Regions from separate parts of the Arthrobacter sp. UYEF3 genome, predicted to be linked through region 2. Evidence: predicted binding sites of a transcription regulator. Region 2 holds the regulator's gene; the other holds the start of a gene.
The links. The regulator HspR, encoded in region 2, represses chaperone genes until heat shock. The targets are predictions, from matches to a motif close to AAGTTGAGTCNNNNNGACTCAACTT.
Positions count from the first base shown of each region.

Region 1: the regulator HspR is predicted to act here: its motif matches at 3,852-3,876, upstream of clpB (ATP-dependent chaperone ClpB).

Region 1 is NZ_JBEPNK010000031.1:1,875-9,598, forward strand. Features, by position in the region: gene modA (molybdate ABC transporter substrate-binding protein) at 1-438, shown strand, start outside; gene ABIB14_RS16655 (ABC transporter permease) at 445-1,308, shown strand; gene ABIB14_RS16660 (sulfate/molybdate ABC transporter ATP-binding protein) at 1,305-2,354, shown strand; gene ABIB14_RS16665 (carboxymuconolactone decarboxylase family protein) at 2,410-2,901, opposite strand; gene clpB (ATP-dependent chaperone ClpB) at 3,909-6,566, shown strand; gene ABIB14_RS16675 (septum formation family protein) at 6,642-7,574, opposite strand.
Region 2 is NZ_JBEPNK010000027.1:27,895-35,618, forward strand. Features, by position in the region: gene ABIB14_RS15855 (DEAD/DEAH box helicase) at 1-206, shown strand, start outside; gene betT (choline BCCT transporter BetT) at 233-2,494, opposite strand; gene ABIB14_RS15865 (heat shock protein transcriptional repressor HspR) at 2,685-3,110, opposite strand; gene ABIB14_RS15870 (DnaJ C-terminal domain-containing protein) at 3,121-4,089, opposite strand; gene ABIB14_RS15875 (nucleotide exchange factor GrpE) at 4,184-4,855, opposite strand; gene dnaK (molecular chaperone DnaK) at 4,858-6,720, opposite strand; gene ABIB14_RS15885 (hypothetical protein) at 7,042-7,554, opposite strand; gene ABIB14_RS15890 (TetR/AcrR family transcriptional regulator) at 7,686-7,724, opposite strand, start outside.

The DNA of each region.
Region 1 (7,724 bases), on a different contig from region 2:
GCCACCAACGTGCTGACGATCGCGGTGCCCCCGGCCAACCCGGCGTCGGTCGGCTCCTTTGCGGACCTGGCCAAGCCTGGTGTGAAGGTAGTCATCTGTGCAAGCCAGGTTCCGTGCGGCGCCGCCACGAAGACGATCGAGAAGGAAACCGGCACCACCCTGAAACCGGTGAGTGAAGAGTCGTCCGTGACCGACGTGCTGGGCAAGGTCAGGTCCGGAGAGGCCGACGCCGGGCTGGTCTACGTCACGGACGTCAGGGCGGCCGGGGACAAGGTGAAGGAGATTCCCTTCGCCCGGGCAGCCAAGGCCGTGAACACGTACCCCATCACCGCCGTGCGGAGCAGCAAGAACAAGGAGCTGGCCGCGGCCTTCATTGCGGCAGTCACGGGTCCGGCGGGCAAGAAAGTCCTGGCCGATGCCGGCTTCGGCACCCCGTAGGGCACGGTGAACCACCGGCGGGCGGGAGCGTACAGCGGGATTCCGCGCTGGGTGCTGGTCATTGCCGCGGCCGGGGCCCTGTTCGTCCTGCTGCCGCTCGCTGCCATGGTGGCCCGGGTCAACTGGCCGGATTTCATCCCCTTGGTCACCTCGGAGGCTTCGCTTACGGCCCTGGGGCTGAGTCTGCGCACGGCGGCGGCGAGCACCGTACTCTGTGTACTGCTCGGCGTTCCGCTGGCCTTGGTTCTGGCGCGGGGTGCTTTTCCGGGCCAGCGGCTCCTGCGCTCCTTCGTGCTGCTGCCGCTGGTGCTGCCTCCGGTGGTGGGCGGCATCGCGCTGCTCTACACGTTCGGCCGGCAAGGCCTGCTGGGCCGGAGCCTCGAAGTCGCCGGCATCCAGATCGCGTTCTCGACGACGGCAGTGGTGCTCGCCCAGACCTTCGTCGCGCTGCCGTTCCTGGTTGTCAGCCTCGAAGGCGCCCTGCGCTCCGCCGGAAGCCGGTACGAGGCCGTGGCGGCAACCCTCGGCGCCCGTCCCAGCACGGTGCTGCGCCGCGTCACCGTCCCGCTGGTGCTGCCGGGCCTCGCCTCCGGGGCCGTCCTCTCCTTCGCCCGCAGCCTCGGCGAATTCGGCGCCACCCTCACCTTCGCCGGCAGCCTCCAGGGGGTAACCCGCACCTTGCCGCTGGAAATCTACCTGCAGCGCGAGACCGACGCCGACGCCGCCGTGGCACTGTCGCTGCTGCTCGTCGCCGTGGCGGTCGTCGTCGTCGGGCTCAGCTACCGGGGCCCGGCGCCGTCCGCCGGCCCCGCGGCCAGCCGCTCCGGCCGCCCCCCGGGCCAGCCCGCGAACACGCGGCGGGGATCATGACGTTCACGCTTAAGGCGGCGGTCGCCGCACGCGGGCTGGATGTTTCGCTGAGCCTGGGCGCCGGAGAGACGCTGGCGGTGCTCGGGCCCAACGGCGCCGGGAAATCGACCCTGCTCGCCGTCACCGCAGGCCTGCTCCGCCCGGATACAGGCCGGGCGGAAGTTGACGGCCGCATCCTCTTCGAGCTGGGGCCCGGGCGGAACGCCTGGACCGCCCCGCACCGACGCGGCACCTCCCTGCTGGCCCAGGAACCGTTGCTGTTCCCGCATCTGACCGCACTGGAAAACGTTGCCTTCGGGCCACGGAGCGCCGGGGTGGCCAAGGGGCCGGCGAGGGCAGCCGCCCGGCACTGGCTGGCCGAGGTCGACGCCTCAGAGCTGGCCGGGAGGCGCCCCGGGGAACTCTCCGGCGGCCAGGCCCAGCGGGTGGCGGTGGCCCGGGCGCTGGCCGCCGACCCGGAACTGCTGCTGCTGGACGAGCCGATGGCCGCCCTGGACGTCCACGCGGCCCCGCTGCTGCGGCGGTTGCTGAAGCGGGTCCTGGCCGGTCGCCGCGCCATCATGGTCACGCACGATGTCCTGGACGCCTACATGCTCGCGGACCGCGTGATCGTGATGGAGGAAGGCCGGATCACCGAAGAAGGCCCCACCCGGGACGTGCTCCAAAGGCCCCGCAGCCGCTTCGCCGCCGGGCTGGCGGGGCTGAACCTTGTGGCCGGTACCGTCATCCCGGGCGGACTCCGCACGGCCGCCGGCCTCGAATTCGCCGGCCGGCACGAGGACCCGCCGGTAACCGGCCAGAGCGGCGTGGCCGCCTTCCCGCCGTCGGCCGTCTCCGTCTTCCTCAGCGAGGCGCACGGCAGCCCGCGCAACTCGTTCCCGGTGACCGTCACGGATCTGGAACCGCACGGCGACCAGATCCGGGTGCGGGCCGGGGAACTGTCCGCGGATGTCACGCCCGCAGCGTCGGCAGACCTCGGTCTGGCACCGGGGGTGCGGGCCTACTTCGTGGTCAAGGCGGCCGCCGTGTCGATCTACCCGGCGTAGGGCCGGGCGTTGCCGGGACCGCGTCCGGGCTTGCGCTGGTGCCCGGCTGGTCCGGCTAGCCCTGGTCCTTTTTGCGCACCGGGTGCTGGCTGACGATTGACACCCGGTTGAACGCGTTCATCGTGATGGCGAGCCAGCTGACCGCGGAGAATTCGGCATCGCTGAGGTGCTTGCGGGCATGGCCTCCTTCGCGTTCACGGGCCACGACGTCGGAGATGCCGGTGATCGCCTCGGCCAGGGTCAGGGCGGCACGTTCCTTCTCGGTGAAGAGGGTCGTATCACGCCAGGCGGGGAGGACGGCCAGCCGCTGGGGCGATTCGCCGTTCTTCACGGCATCGGCCACGTGCATGTCCAGGCAGAAAGCGCAGCCGTTGATCTGCGAGATGCGCACGTTCAGCAGTTCGATCAGCGTCAGGTCCAGCCCCGCGTCCGTGGCCGCTTCCTTGGCTTTTAGGCCCAGGCCGTTGAGCGCGCGCCACGCGGCGGGGTGCTCCTTGTCCAGGAAAACGCTGCCGGCGGTGTGCTCTGCGGCCGAAGTCTCATTCATGGGTCCCAGATTAGCGAGGTCCGGAGCGCTGCGCCCACATATCATGTGACAATCTTGTCAAACTTATGACAGACTATTCCCGTAGCCATTATTCGATCCGGCGGCCGGTTCCTTGGGGGACCCGACCGCCGGATCGCGTCTTTGTACGGGACATGCCCGTCGGTCGGGCCGGACTCGGACATGCCCCGTGTTGCCGAGCAGCCCGAGGGGACATGCCCATTGTTGCCGAGCAGCCCGAGGGGACATGCCCATTGTTGCCGAGCGGCCCGAGGGGACATGCCCAGCCCAAAATCCCGGCAGTGGACATATTGGAACTATGCCCCGAGGTCCAAGGCAGGGGAGAGCATGCCCATTGTTCGCAGCCATACGTGCCAGGGAGTATGTCCAGTGCGAAGCGTCGGGAGTGGACATGTTCGGAGTATGTCCAATGGTCGGCTCGAGGGGAGGGCATGTCCGATTTTGCACGCCAACGGCGAGCCGACGCCATCAGGACTGGAGTGTCCGTGGCCGCTTGGCCCCGGGCCGCCGGCGACGTCGTCCGCGCGGCCGCACAGGTTGCCGTGGACCGGCGGCCATCGCATTTATGGGCCTGCTCCGGGCCGTGGGCTGACCAGGGGACGTGCCCCGTCCTAGCCTGGGACAGTGGACATATTGGAACTATGCCCCGAGGTCAAAGGCAGGGGAGAGCATGCCCATTGTTCGCAGCCATACATGCCAGGGAGTATGTCCAGTGCGAAGCGTCGGGAGTGGACATGTTCGGAGTATGTCCAATGGTCGGCGGGAAGGAGGGCATGCCGGGTGGCCCTCTCCGTCGTCGGCGCGAAGAATGAGCATGTCCAGTGGCGGCTGTGGTCCGAGGGTGCCTGCGCCGGTATGCGAAGCCCCGCAGGCGCCGGCCCTAGACAGCAGTTTCGCCGTGGGCAAACATGGAACCAACGGGGCAAAATTCAAAGTTGAGCGGGATAGACTCAACCTTGACGTCAGTCTTATTCCGGAAGGAGCTCTCTTTGGACACCAAATTCACCACCAAGAGCCAGGAGGCTCTTTCGGCAGCCGCCATGAACGCCTCGACGGCCGGCAACCCGCAGCTGGAACCGGCGCATCTGCTCAAGGCGCTGATGGACCAGCGCGAGGGGGTCGCTGTCGCACTCCTCCGCGCCACCGGCACCGACCCGGATGCCGTCAGTGTCCAGGCGAGCTCCGCGATCAAGGCACTGCCGTCCGGCTCGGGCAGTTCCGTCCAGCAGGCCCAGCTTTCGCGCACGGCGATGCAGGCCATCAAGAACGCACAGAATGAGGCGGAGCGCCTCGGCGACTCCTTCGTCTCCACCGAACACCTGCTGCTCGGCCTTGCGTCCGGAAATGACGGCGTCGGGCGGCTGCTGCGCGAAGCGGGCGCCTCGCATGAGGCGTTGCTCGCGGCGCTGCCCGGCGTCCGCGGCGACCGCAAGGTGGACAATGCCGACCCGGAGAACACCTTCCAGTCGCTGGAGAAGTTCGGCACCGACCTGACAGCGATCGCCCGTTCCGGCAAGCTGGACCCGGTGATCGGGCGCGACGCCGAGATCCGCCGCATCATCCAGGTGCTGAGCCGCCGCACCAAGAACAACCCGGTGATCATCGGCGAACCCGGCGTCGGCAAGACCGCCGTCGTCGAAGGTTTGGCCCAGCGGATCGTGGCCGGTGACGTGCCGGAGAGCCTGCGCGGCAAGACGCTGATCGCCCTGGACCTGGCCTCGATGGTGGCGGGCGCCAAATACCGCGGAGAATTCGAGGAGCGGCTCAAGGCGGTGCTGGAGGAGATCAAGAGCTCCGAGGGTCAGATCGTCACCTTTATCGACGAGATCCACACCGTAGTGGGTGCCGGCGCCACCGGGGACAGCTCGATGGACGCCGGCAACATGCTCAAGCCCATGCTGGCCCGCGGCGAGCTCCGGCTGATCGGTGCCACCACGTTGGACGAGTACCGCGAAAACATCGAAAAGGACCCTGCCCTGGAACGCCGTTTCCAGCAGGTCTTCGTCGGCGAGCCGAGCGTGGATGACACCATCGGCATCCTGCGCGGACTCAAGGAACGCTACGAGGCGCACCACAAGGTCTCCATCTCCGATTCCGCGCTCGTTGCCGCCGCGACCCTGTCCAACAGGTACATTTCCGGCCGGCAGCTGCCGGACAAGGCGATCGACCTCGTGGACGAGGCCGCGTCCCGGCTGCGGATGGAAATAGACTCCGCGCCGGAGGAAATCGACCAGCTGCGCCGCCAGGTGGACCGGCTGACCATGGAGGAGCTGGCCCTGACTGGCGAAACGGACCCGGCCTCGGTGGAACGGCTCGAGGCCCTGCGCGCCGACATGGCCGACAAGAAGGAAGAGCTGGCCGGGCTGAACGCCCGCTGGGAAGCCGAGAAAGCCGGCCTGAACCGCGCCGGCGACCTGCGCGCCAAGCTGGACGAACTGCGGTCCGCAGAGGAAAAAGCTGAGCGCGAGGGTGACCTCGAGACGGCGTCGCGGATCCTCTACGGCGAAATCCCGGCTCTGGAGCGCGAACTTAAGGCAGCGGCCGAGGCCGAGGAAGCTGTGCCTGACAAGTCCGGGCAGATGGTGGCAGACCAGGTCACCGCGGACGACATTGCCGAGGTGATCTCGGCGTGGACCGGCATCCCCGCGGGTCGCATGCTGCAGGGCGAGAGCCAGAAGCTGCTGGACATGGAACACGTCCTGGGCGAGCGGCTGATCGGCCAGAGCAAGGCCGTCACCGCGGTGTCCGACGCCGTGCGCCGCGCCCGCGCCGGGATCAGCGACCCCAACCGGCCCACCGGCTCCTTCCTGTTCCTGGGCCCCACCGGCGTCGGCAAGACCGAGCTGGCCAAATCCCTCGCCGATTTCCTCTTCGACGATGAACGGGCCATGGTGCGGATCGACATGTCCGAGTACTCCGAGAAGCACACCGTGGCCAGGCTCGTCGGCGCCCCTCCCGGCTACGTGGGCTACGAGGAGGGCGGACAGCTGACCGAAGCCGTCCGCCGTCGTCCGTACTCCGTGGTGCTGCTGGACGAGGTGGAGAAGGCCCACCCGGAGGTCTTCGACATCCTCCTCCAGGTGCTCGACGACGGCCGCCTCACCGACGGCCAGGGCCGCACCGTGGACTTCCGCAACGTGATCCTGGTCCTGACCTCCAACCTGGGCAGCCAGTTCCTCGTGGACCCGGGCCTCGACGCCGCCACCAAACGGGACGCGGTCATGGCGACGGTGCACGCCTCGTTCAAGCCCGAGTTCCTGAACCGGCTCGACGAGGTGGTGATCTTCGACCCGCTGACCGTCGAGGAACTCGCCGAGATCGTGGAGCTACAGGTGAAGGAACTGGCCGAGAGGCTCAAGGGCCGCCGGCTCAACCTGGAAGTCACGGACGGAGCCCGGGCCTGGCTGGCCGTCACAGGCTACGACCCTGCCTACGGCGCCCGCCCGCTGCGCCGCCTCGTGCAGCGGGAAATCGGCGACCGGCTGGCCAAGTCCATCCTGGCCGGCGACATTTCGGACGGCGATACCGTGCTGGTGGACACCGCCCCGGACCTGCTGGAACTGACCATGGCCGGCCCGGAGGCGTCCGCACGGCCCGACGGCGGAGCCTCCACCGGCAGCGGACTCTCGGTCGGCCGCAAGGAATAACAGACTTAGACTCCGGGGGGCGGGCGCCAGCCGCATCGTGTGGCTGGCGCCCCCGGCAGCGGGAACGGAATGGCGCTAGGGGAGCAGGGACTCCTTGATGATGTTTCCGCCGTCCGCGGCTATGTAGCAGTCAACCCTCCGGTCACCGGTGCCCCAGCTGGAGGAGCTCGGGTAGGCCAGCTTGTAGCTGAGCGTGTAGTCGTTGGACTTCTCGGTCAGTGCTGCCGCCTTGCAGGCGCCCAGCGCCCGCTGTTTCAGCGGATCGCGGCCCGGGTACGCGTCGGAGGCGGCGTACGACTCGATGGCCACGAGTTGCGCAGAATGTCCGGTGTCACAGGCCACCACGGTGGAAGCGGCGGCGTTCGCGTCGAAATCCTTGAAGCAGTCGCCCAGCCGGAAATCCATCGGGCTGACGCCTTCCAGCGGCAGCGCGCCGCGGGCGGGGGCCGAGGAGGAGGCTTCGGGCGCGGGTAAGGTCCCGGCCGCCGGCTGCTGTGCGGGCGTCCCCAGCGATGTCAGCCACCAGACCAGCAAGCCCAGCACCACGACGGCGGCGATGCCCACCTTTGCCAGGCCCAGCCGTTGGGCGCCGGCCCACAGGGTGCGGCCAAGCTCCCGGGTGCGCGGCCCCAACTGCGCGGCCCGGAGCTGGGCCGTCTGGGCGGAAAGCAGTCTGCCGATCTGGGATGCACCCGAGGATCCCTTGCGGTCTGGATCCTTGGCAGTAGCAGGTGTATCCGGTGTGGCCCGCGGCGTCGTCCGGGTCCGGGACCTCGCGGCTGCACGGCGCGAGGACGGAGCGCGGGATTCCGGGTCGGTGCCGCCGGGGAGAACAGGGACTGCCGACGTCGGCGGCGCGGAAGGCCGCGGCGGAACATGGACGGAAGAGGGCGCGCCTACCGGCGGGGCCGGAGCCGGACGGTCGGCGGATTCAGCGGCGCGGGGAATGTAAGGCACTCCGGTATCGCGGCGCTTGACGTCCTCGTCGCTCACAGGATCTTCGGTCACTCGGGAATTCACCCCTTCCGTGCAGTTTGCCGGTGCTGGACGCACGGCTGGGGGCCCGTATCCGGGCACCCACCAAGAGACTCTATCGAAGAACCCCGCCGGGCTGCATGCCTAGGGGTTGCCACCGGACCTGCCGGCCGAGCGCGGCGG
Region 2 (7,724 bases):
AAGCGCAGGCCGTGGACCGCACCCACCGGATCGGCCAGTCGCGCAACGTGATGGTGTACCGTCTGGTCGCGAAGGACACCATCGAGGAGAAGGTCATGGCGCTCAAGGCCAAAAAGTCACAGTTGTTCGCGGATGTCATGGCGGGCGACGCGCTGTCGGGCGGGGCACTGACCGCGGAGGACCTGGCCGGGCTGTTCAACGACTGAACCGCGGCCGGTGCGGCCGGACCGCTTCAGTCCTTTGGGGCGGGACTTTCCTGGCCGCCGTCCTCCGCCGGCTCCACCCTGTCGATGGCGCCGGTGGCGGGTGCGGGCGGCGGCGTGAGTACGGAGGCGTAGTCGTGCTGGCTCGAGTACGTCAGGAAGCCCAGGTGCGCCTCGTAGCGGTCCAGGACGTCATCAATGATCTGCTGGTGGGTCACCCCCATCAGGTCGTAGCCCTCGGAACCTGTCTGGGTGAACACCTCCACCCGGTAGTAGACGTCCGTTTCGCGGGACATGCGGCCGCCGAACATGGGCACCGGTACTTCCAGTGCCTGGACCTCGTAGTCGAAGTTGCGGTGGTCCGGGATGATGACCAGCAGCCGGTGGCTGGAGATTCCGGTCTCCTCGTTCGGGATACTGTCCAGCGTGGCCTGGTAGCCCTGCTGGCTGAACTCCCTGACCACGTCGGCCAGGGCCGGCTGCGCCACGCGCTCCATGAACTGGGCTGCTTGTTTCTTGGACGGATAGGAGCGCATCCCGGCCAGCCGTTGGCGCCAACTGCGTTCGGGCACGAGCCCGCCATGCGCGGCAGTCGCCTGGCGGCGCAGGACGTGGCCTTCGCGTTCGGCGCGCTCCATCCGCAGGGCTTTGGAGAAGGAGGCCATCACCAGGAACGCGATGATGGTCACCGGCAGCGCGAAGATGAGCGTGGCGTATTCCATGGTGGTCACGCCGCCGGCCACCAGCATTGCAATGGTCAGCAGCGCGGTCAGCACCGCCCAGAAAATGCGGAGCCACTTGGCGCCGTCCTGGGACGGGTCCGGGATCGAGGAGGAGAAGTTGGACATCACCATGGCGCCAGAGTTTGCGCTCGTGAGGTAGAACAGCAGGCCGGACAGGGTACCCAGGCCGATCAGGAAACCGGCGCCGGGGAACATCTTTAGGAGCGCGTACCAGCCCTGTTCCGGGCTGGCTATGGCGAGTTGGGCAAACTCCGTGTTTCCGCTGAGGACCTCATGCATGGCGCTGTTGCCAAAGATGCTCACGATCAGGAAGTCGCAAAGCACCGGGGCGGTGATGGCGGCGATGACGAACTCGCGCAGGGTACGGCCGCGCGAGATGCGCGCCAGAAACAGGCCCACGAACGGGCCCCAGGCCATCCAGAAGGCCCAAAAGAACAGCGTCCATCCGGCCATCCACTCCGAGCCGCCCGCCTCGTAGGCGAAGGTCTGCAGGGTGCGGTCGGGGAGGGTGAAAATGAACCGGCCAATATTCTCTACCAGGGCGTTGAGCAGGAAGGAGGTCTGGCCGGTGACCAGGATGTACAGCAGCATGGCGGCCGCGCTCCAGATGTTCAGTTCGGAGATCCAGCGGATCCCCTTGTCGACTCCGGAGGTACACGCCGCGATGGTCATCACGACGGCGACGATCACCAGGGCGATCTGCAGGCCCAGGCCTTGCTGCAGACCGAACAGCAGGGCGAACCCGACGTTCAACAACACCACGCCGATGCCCATGGACGTGGCCACGCCAAAGACCGTGCCCACCAGGGTGAGGATATCGATGGTGTCACCGATCCCGCCGCGGACGCGCTTGCCCAGCAGGGGATACAGGGCTGCCCGGATGGACAGCGGCATGCCCCAGCGGTAAGCGAAATAGCCCATGGCCATGCCGAGCAGCGCGTACATGGCCCAACCGGCAATGCCGTAGTGGAACATGGTCCAGACCACAGCGTCCTGGGCTGACGCCTGGCTCTGGCCCGGTCCCGACGGCGGCTTCATGTATTGGCTGATGGGTCCTGTGACGGAAAAGAAGAGCATGTCGATCCCGACGCCGGCGGCGAAGAGCATGGCCACCCAGGTGAAGAGCTTGTACTGCGGGCGTGAGTGGTCGGGGCCGAGCCGGACCGAACCTTCCTTGGAAAAGGCGACCCAGAGGACGAACACGATCACCACGGTAACGGTCAGGACGTAGAACCAGCCAAGGTTCTGGGCGATCCACGCCACCACGTTCTTCATGGTCGCGGCGGCACCTGTCGGCGTCACCATGGCCCAGGCGGAGAAGGTGATGATGATGCACGACGCGATGATGAAGACGCGCCAGTTGACCTTGGGCCGGCGGTCCTCGATCAGTTCGGCCGGCCCCCTGCTGAGCTCTTGGCTGGAGATCGGCGGCCGGTTCTCGAAGTCCGGAACGTTGTTGCGGCGGTCGGTGCCGCCGAGCAGCGTCCGTTGGATCAGCGTTTTCGGGGGACCGTTCCCGGGACGGCGTGCACTTGCTTCTTCAGCCATGAAGTCCTCCTCCGGTTGGCCACGTAGGCCGGCGTCAGGGTGCGGGGACGTAGGCGGCCCCGATCCGGAAGGATAGGCAGCCGTGCGCAGGGGGCTCCCGGTGGCGCGCGGCCTGCTTAATCATGCTAGTCCATGCCCCTCAAGCGGCTCAGGCCAAGGCCCCGTCTGTGCAGGGCCCAGCCGGCAGGGCCTACTTATCCAACGCACCCGGCCGCCACACCACGAGAGCCTGCGAGCGGGCCCGGGGCCGCTGGCCGCGGGCCAGTGTGACGACGTCGCCCGCTGCCCCCGCGGCGAAGATGCGGGAGTCCAGCGGTTGCCGGCGCCGGCCGACTTCCTCGGTCAGCTCGGCCACCCGGCGCTGCAGCGCGGCAACCTGGTTTTCCAGCTGCAGGATCCGCTTGATGCCCTCCAGCGAGACGCCCTCCTGGGAGAGGCGCTGCACCTCGCGGAGCCGGTTGACGTCCCGTTGCGAGTATCGCCGGGACTTGCCGGGGGCCCGGCTGGGCGAGACGATGCCGAGCCGGTCATACTGGCGCAGCGTCTGCGGGTGCATGTCCGCCAGTTCCGCGGCGACGGAGATGACGAAAATCGGCTGGTCGAACTCGATGTCCACGGCGGGACTCCTAGAGCCGGGCCTTGGCTGCCAGGCCGTCGCGGACATCCTCGCCGGCGGTGGCGGCCGCGAATGCCTTCACAGCGTCCTCGGCGTCCTTGCTCAGCTTCTTCGGCACCGCGACGTCGATGGTGACCAGCAAGTCCCCGGTGGCCTTGGTGTGCTTGACGCCGCGTCCCTTGACTCGCAGGGTCCGGCCGGCGGGGGTGCCGGCCGGAACGCGGACCCTGACCTTCTCGCCGTCGATGGTCGGGACCTCGATGTCGGCGCCCAGGGCGGCTTCGGCGAACGTGACCGGGACGTGGATGCGCAGGTTGTCGCCGTCGCGGGTGTAGAAGCCGTGCGGCTTTACGCCGACCGTGACCATGAGGTCGCCATTGCCGGCCGGTCCATACTGTCCCTTGCCCCGGACACGGACCTTTTGGCCGTCCTTGATGCCGGCCGGGATGCGCACGTCGATCACTTCGCCGTCCGGCTCACGCAGCCCGATGGTGGTGCCGCGGATGGAGCCGGCGAAGGAAATACTGGTCGCGGCGGTGCGGTCGGCGCCCTTTTGGGGTGCACGCTGGAAGGACTGGCCGCCGCCGCCAAAAAGGTCGGCGAATTCGGGCGGCATGCCGCCGGCCGTGCTGTAGCTGCCGGGGTGGCGGCCACCGCCGCCGGTGAAGAGGCCGCCGAAGAGATCCTCGAACCCGGCGCCGCCACCTGCTCCGCCGGCGCTGCCGGGAGCGAAGCGCGCGCCGCCGCCCATCGCCCGGATGGCGTCGTACTGCTGACGCTCGTCCGCGTCGGACAGCACGGAATAGGCCTCGGAGATGTCCTTAAACTTCTTCTCCGACGCAGTGTCCCCCGCGTTAGTGTCCGGGTGGTGCTTCCGCGCCAGCTTCCGGTAGGCCTTTTTGATGTCAGCGTCAGAAGCGTCCTTGGCAACACCAAGGATCTTGTAGAAGTCCTTGTCCACCCAATCCTGGCTAGCCAATAGCGTTTCCTTTCAAATCTGTGTGCCGAGATGACAGTTCACGCCAATGTTTCCGCGAAACACTGACGCGAACTGTCATCTCGATGGCGTGTTGTTACGCCGGTACAGCCACGATGACCTGGGCTGCTCGGAGCACCCGGTCGCCGGCCCGGTAGCCGGAGCGCAGGACCTGGCTGACAGTGTCGGTTTCGACGTCCTGGCCGGGCTGCTGGATGAGGGCCTCGTGGATCGTGGGATCGAACTCCACGCCGGTCTCGTCGATACGCACCAGGCCGTAGGTCTTCAGCGCGTTCTCCAGCTTTACGGCGATCGAGGCGAAGGGGCCTTCCGCGAGGTCGCCGTGCTGCCGGGCGGCGTCGACGTCGTCCAGCACCGGAAGCAGCGAGTTCAGGACGCCGACGACGGCCATCTCCCCCGCCACGGCGCGGTCACGCTCGACGCGCTTGCGGTAGTTGACGTACTCTGCCTGCAGGCGGCGGAGGTCGTTTTTCAGTTCCTCCGCCTCCGCGGCGTTGACCCCCTGGGCGACCGAGTCGGCCGCCGGGACGTCCACGCTATTGAGGATGTCTTCGGCCTGGGACAGTGCGTCCCCGGACTCCGGCTCCCCTGCGGTGGTGCGCTCCTGGTCGGGGTGGCGTGCCTGACCGGTCTTCGGATCAACCTTGCGGTTATCGTGGATCACCGGCTTCTGGCTGTCGTCCTGCCGCTGCTCGTCGCGGCGGTCCCCGGAGGCGCTGTGCTCTTCTTCGTTACCGTGGTGCGGCATGGCTACTTCTTCTTCTCATCTTCATCAACGATCTCGGCGTCGACGATGTCCTCGTCCGAAGCTGCGTGCTCGCCAGCCGGGGCATCCTGGGCACCAGCGGCGCCGTCTGCGGCTCCGGGCTGGGCGTAGATGGCCTCGCCGAGCTTGGTCTGGGAAGCCTGGAGCTTCTCAAACGCGGTCTTGACGGCGGCGTCGTCCGTGCCCTCGAGCGCTGCCTTGAGGGCGTCGACGTCGGCCTGGACCTCGGTCTTGACCTCTTCCGGCAGCTTGTCGGCATTGTCGGCGATCAGCTTGTCCACGGAGTAGGCGAGCTGCTCGGCGGTGTTGCGGGTGTCGGTCGCCTCGCGTCGGGCCTTGTCCTCTGCCGCGTGCTCCTCGGCGTCACGGACCATGCGGTCAATGTCTTCCTTGGAGAGGCTGGAGCCGCCAGTGATGGTCATCGACTGTTCCTTGCCGGTGCCCTTGTCCTTCGCGGAGACGTGCACAATGCCATTCGCGTCGATGTCGAAGGTGACCTCGACCTGCGGGACGCCGCGCGGAGCCGGCGCGATGCCGGTCAGCTCGAAGGTGCCCAGCGGCTTGTTGTCGCGGGTGAACTCGCGCTCGCCCTGGAAGACCTGGATCGCCACGGACGGCTGGTTGTCGTCGGCGGTGGTGAAGGTTTCGCTGCGCTTCGTGGGGATGGCCGTGTTGCGCTCGATCAGGTGCGTCATGACACCGCCCTTGGTTTCGATGCCCAGGGACAGCGGAGTGACGTCGATCAGGAGCACGTCCTTGCGCTCGCCCTTCAGGACACCGGCCTGCAGTGCGGCGCCGACGGCGACGACCTCGTCCGGGTTGACGCCCTTGTTCGGCTCCTTGCCGCCGGCGAGTTCCTTAACCAGCTCGGTGACGGCGGGCATCCGGGTGGAGCCGCCCACCAGCACGATGTGGTCGATTTCGGAAAGCTTGATTCCGGCTTCCTTGATAACGTCGTGGAACGGCTTCTTGGTGCGCTCCAGCAGGTCCTTGGTGAGGTCCTGGAACTTGGCGCGGGTGAGCTGCTCGTCCAGGTGGACCGGGCCGTCGGGGGTGACGGAGAGGTACTGGAGGGAAACGTTGGTGCTTGAGGAGGATGAGAGCTCCTTCTTGGCCTGCTCGGCGGCCTCGCGGAGGCGCTGCAGGGCGATCTTGTCCTTGGACAGGTCGATGCCCTTGACCTTGAGCTGATTCAGCAGGTAATCCACGACGCGCTGGTCCCAGTCGTCGCCGCCGAGGCGGTTGTCACCGGCGGTGGAGCGCACCTGGATGGTGGAGAAGTCATCTTCGTCCTTGCCGACCTCGAGGAGGGACACGTCGAAGGTTCCGCCGCCGAGGTCGAAGACGAGGATGAGTTCGTCTTCCTTGCCCTTGTCCAGGCCGTACGCCAGGGCGGCCGCGGTGGGCTCGTTGACGATGCGCAGGACCTTGAGGCCCGCAATTTCTCCGGCCTCCTTGGTGGCCTGGCGCTCGGCGTCGTTGAAGTACGCGGGAACGGTGATCACGGCATCCGTGACCTTCTCACCCAGGTAGGACTCGGCGTCGTTCTTCAGCTTCATCAGGACGCGGGCGGAAATTTCCTGGGCCGTGTACTTCTTGTCATCGATCGCTACGCTCCAGTCGGTGCCCATGTGGCGCTTGACCGATGCGATGGTGCGGTCGATGTTGTTTACGGCCTGGCGCTTAGCGATCTCGCCGACCAGCACTTCGCCCGACTTGGAGAATGCAACAACCGACGGCGTGGTGCGGCCGCCCTCGGCGTTGGCAATGACGGTGGGCTCGCCACCTTCGAGAACGGAGACGACGGAGTTCGTGGTTCCGAGGTCAATACCTACTGCTCGTGACATGTGTTGCTTCCTTCTTTCCGTGGAAACTTGCTGGCCCCGGACATCGGGCGGGTGCCCGGCGACCGGGCCATACCCGGGGATCGAGCCCGTCGATAACGAGGCGCGCCCACTTATTGAGCGCTCTGCACTCAACTTTACAGACGCACGTTGCGATGTCAATCCGAACTTGAGCCAACCTGACTCAAGTTGGCCCAAGGCATGGCCACGCACGAATCCGGGCGGCCGCCACAGCGCGGATTTCTCCGGCTTTTAGGCAGCGCCAAATTCCTTTGGACAAGATTTCGCTGTGCGAGAACGGTCGGCGAGACGGTAGGGGTGGATCTATACGTCGTCCCGGCCGGCAGCGTCCCGGACGGTAGCGTCGCGGTCAGTGCCGTCGCCGGTGGATTCGTCAGCGGCAGATTCTTCGGCGGCGCGGCGGCCGGTGCGCCCGGCACCCGCGGCGCCCGCGGCGCCGTAATCACCTTCGGGGTATTCGCCCTCCTCGCCGGCGACGGCGTCCGGGCCGGTGGCGCCCGCCTGTCCGTAGTCGCCTTCGGGATAGTCGCCCGCTTCGGACCCGACCGTCGTGCCGCCGGCGACGCCCGCGTTGCCGTAGTCCCCCTCGGCGTACTCGCCCTCGGGAGCGGCCGCCGGGTTCTCGCCCGCGACCCCCGCGTGCCCGTAGTCGCCCTCGACGTACTGGCCGGCGTCACCCTCGGCCGCCGGTTCGTCGCCGGCCGGCTCCTCAGCGCCCGTCACGCGGGTTGCGGCTGGCTCTTCCGCGGCCGAAGCCGTGCTGGCGCCATGGCGCTTCTGCGCTGCTGTTTGATCAAACTCACTGTTTTCAGACATGTTTGGATCCCTCCTGCAAGCGTTGGGCGTCCGCGTGGGCGCAATCGCAGTCTATCGAGCACTAGCGGGAGGCAAAAGGGGTCCATTCGGGAACGCGGTGTAGAAAAATGCCGCGCCCAGCCCCGCCGCGCCTAGGCCCGCAGACCGGCCACCCGGGCCAAGACAGCTAA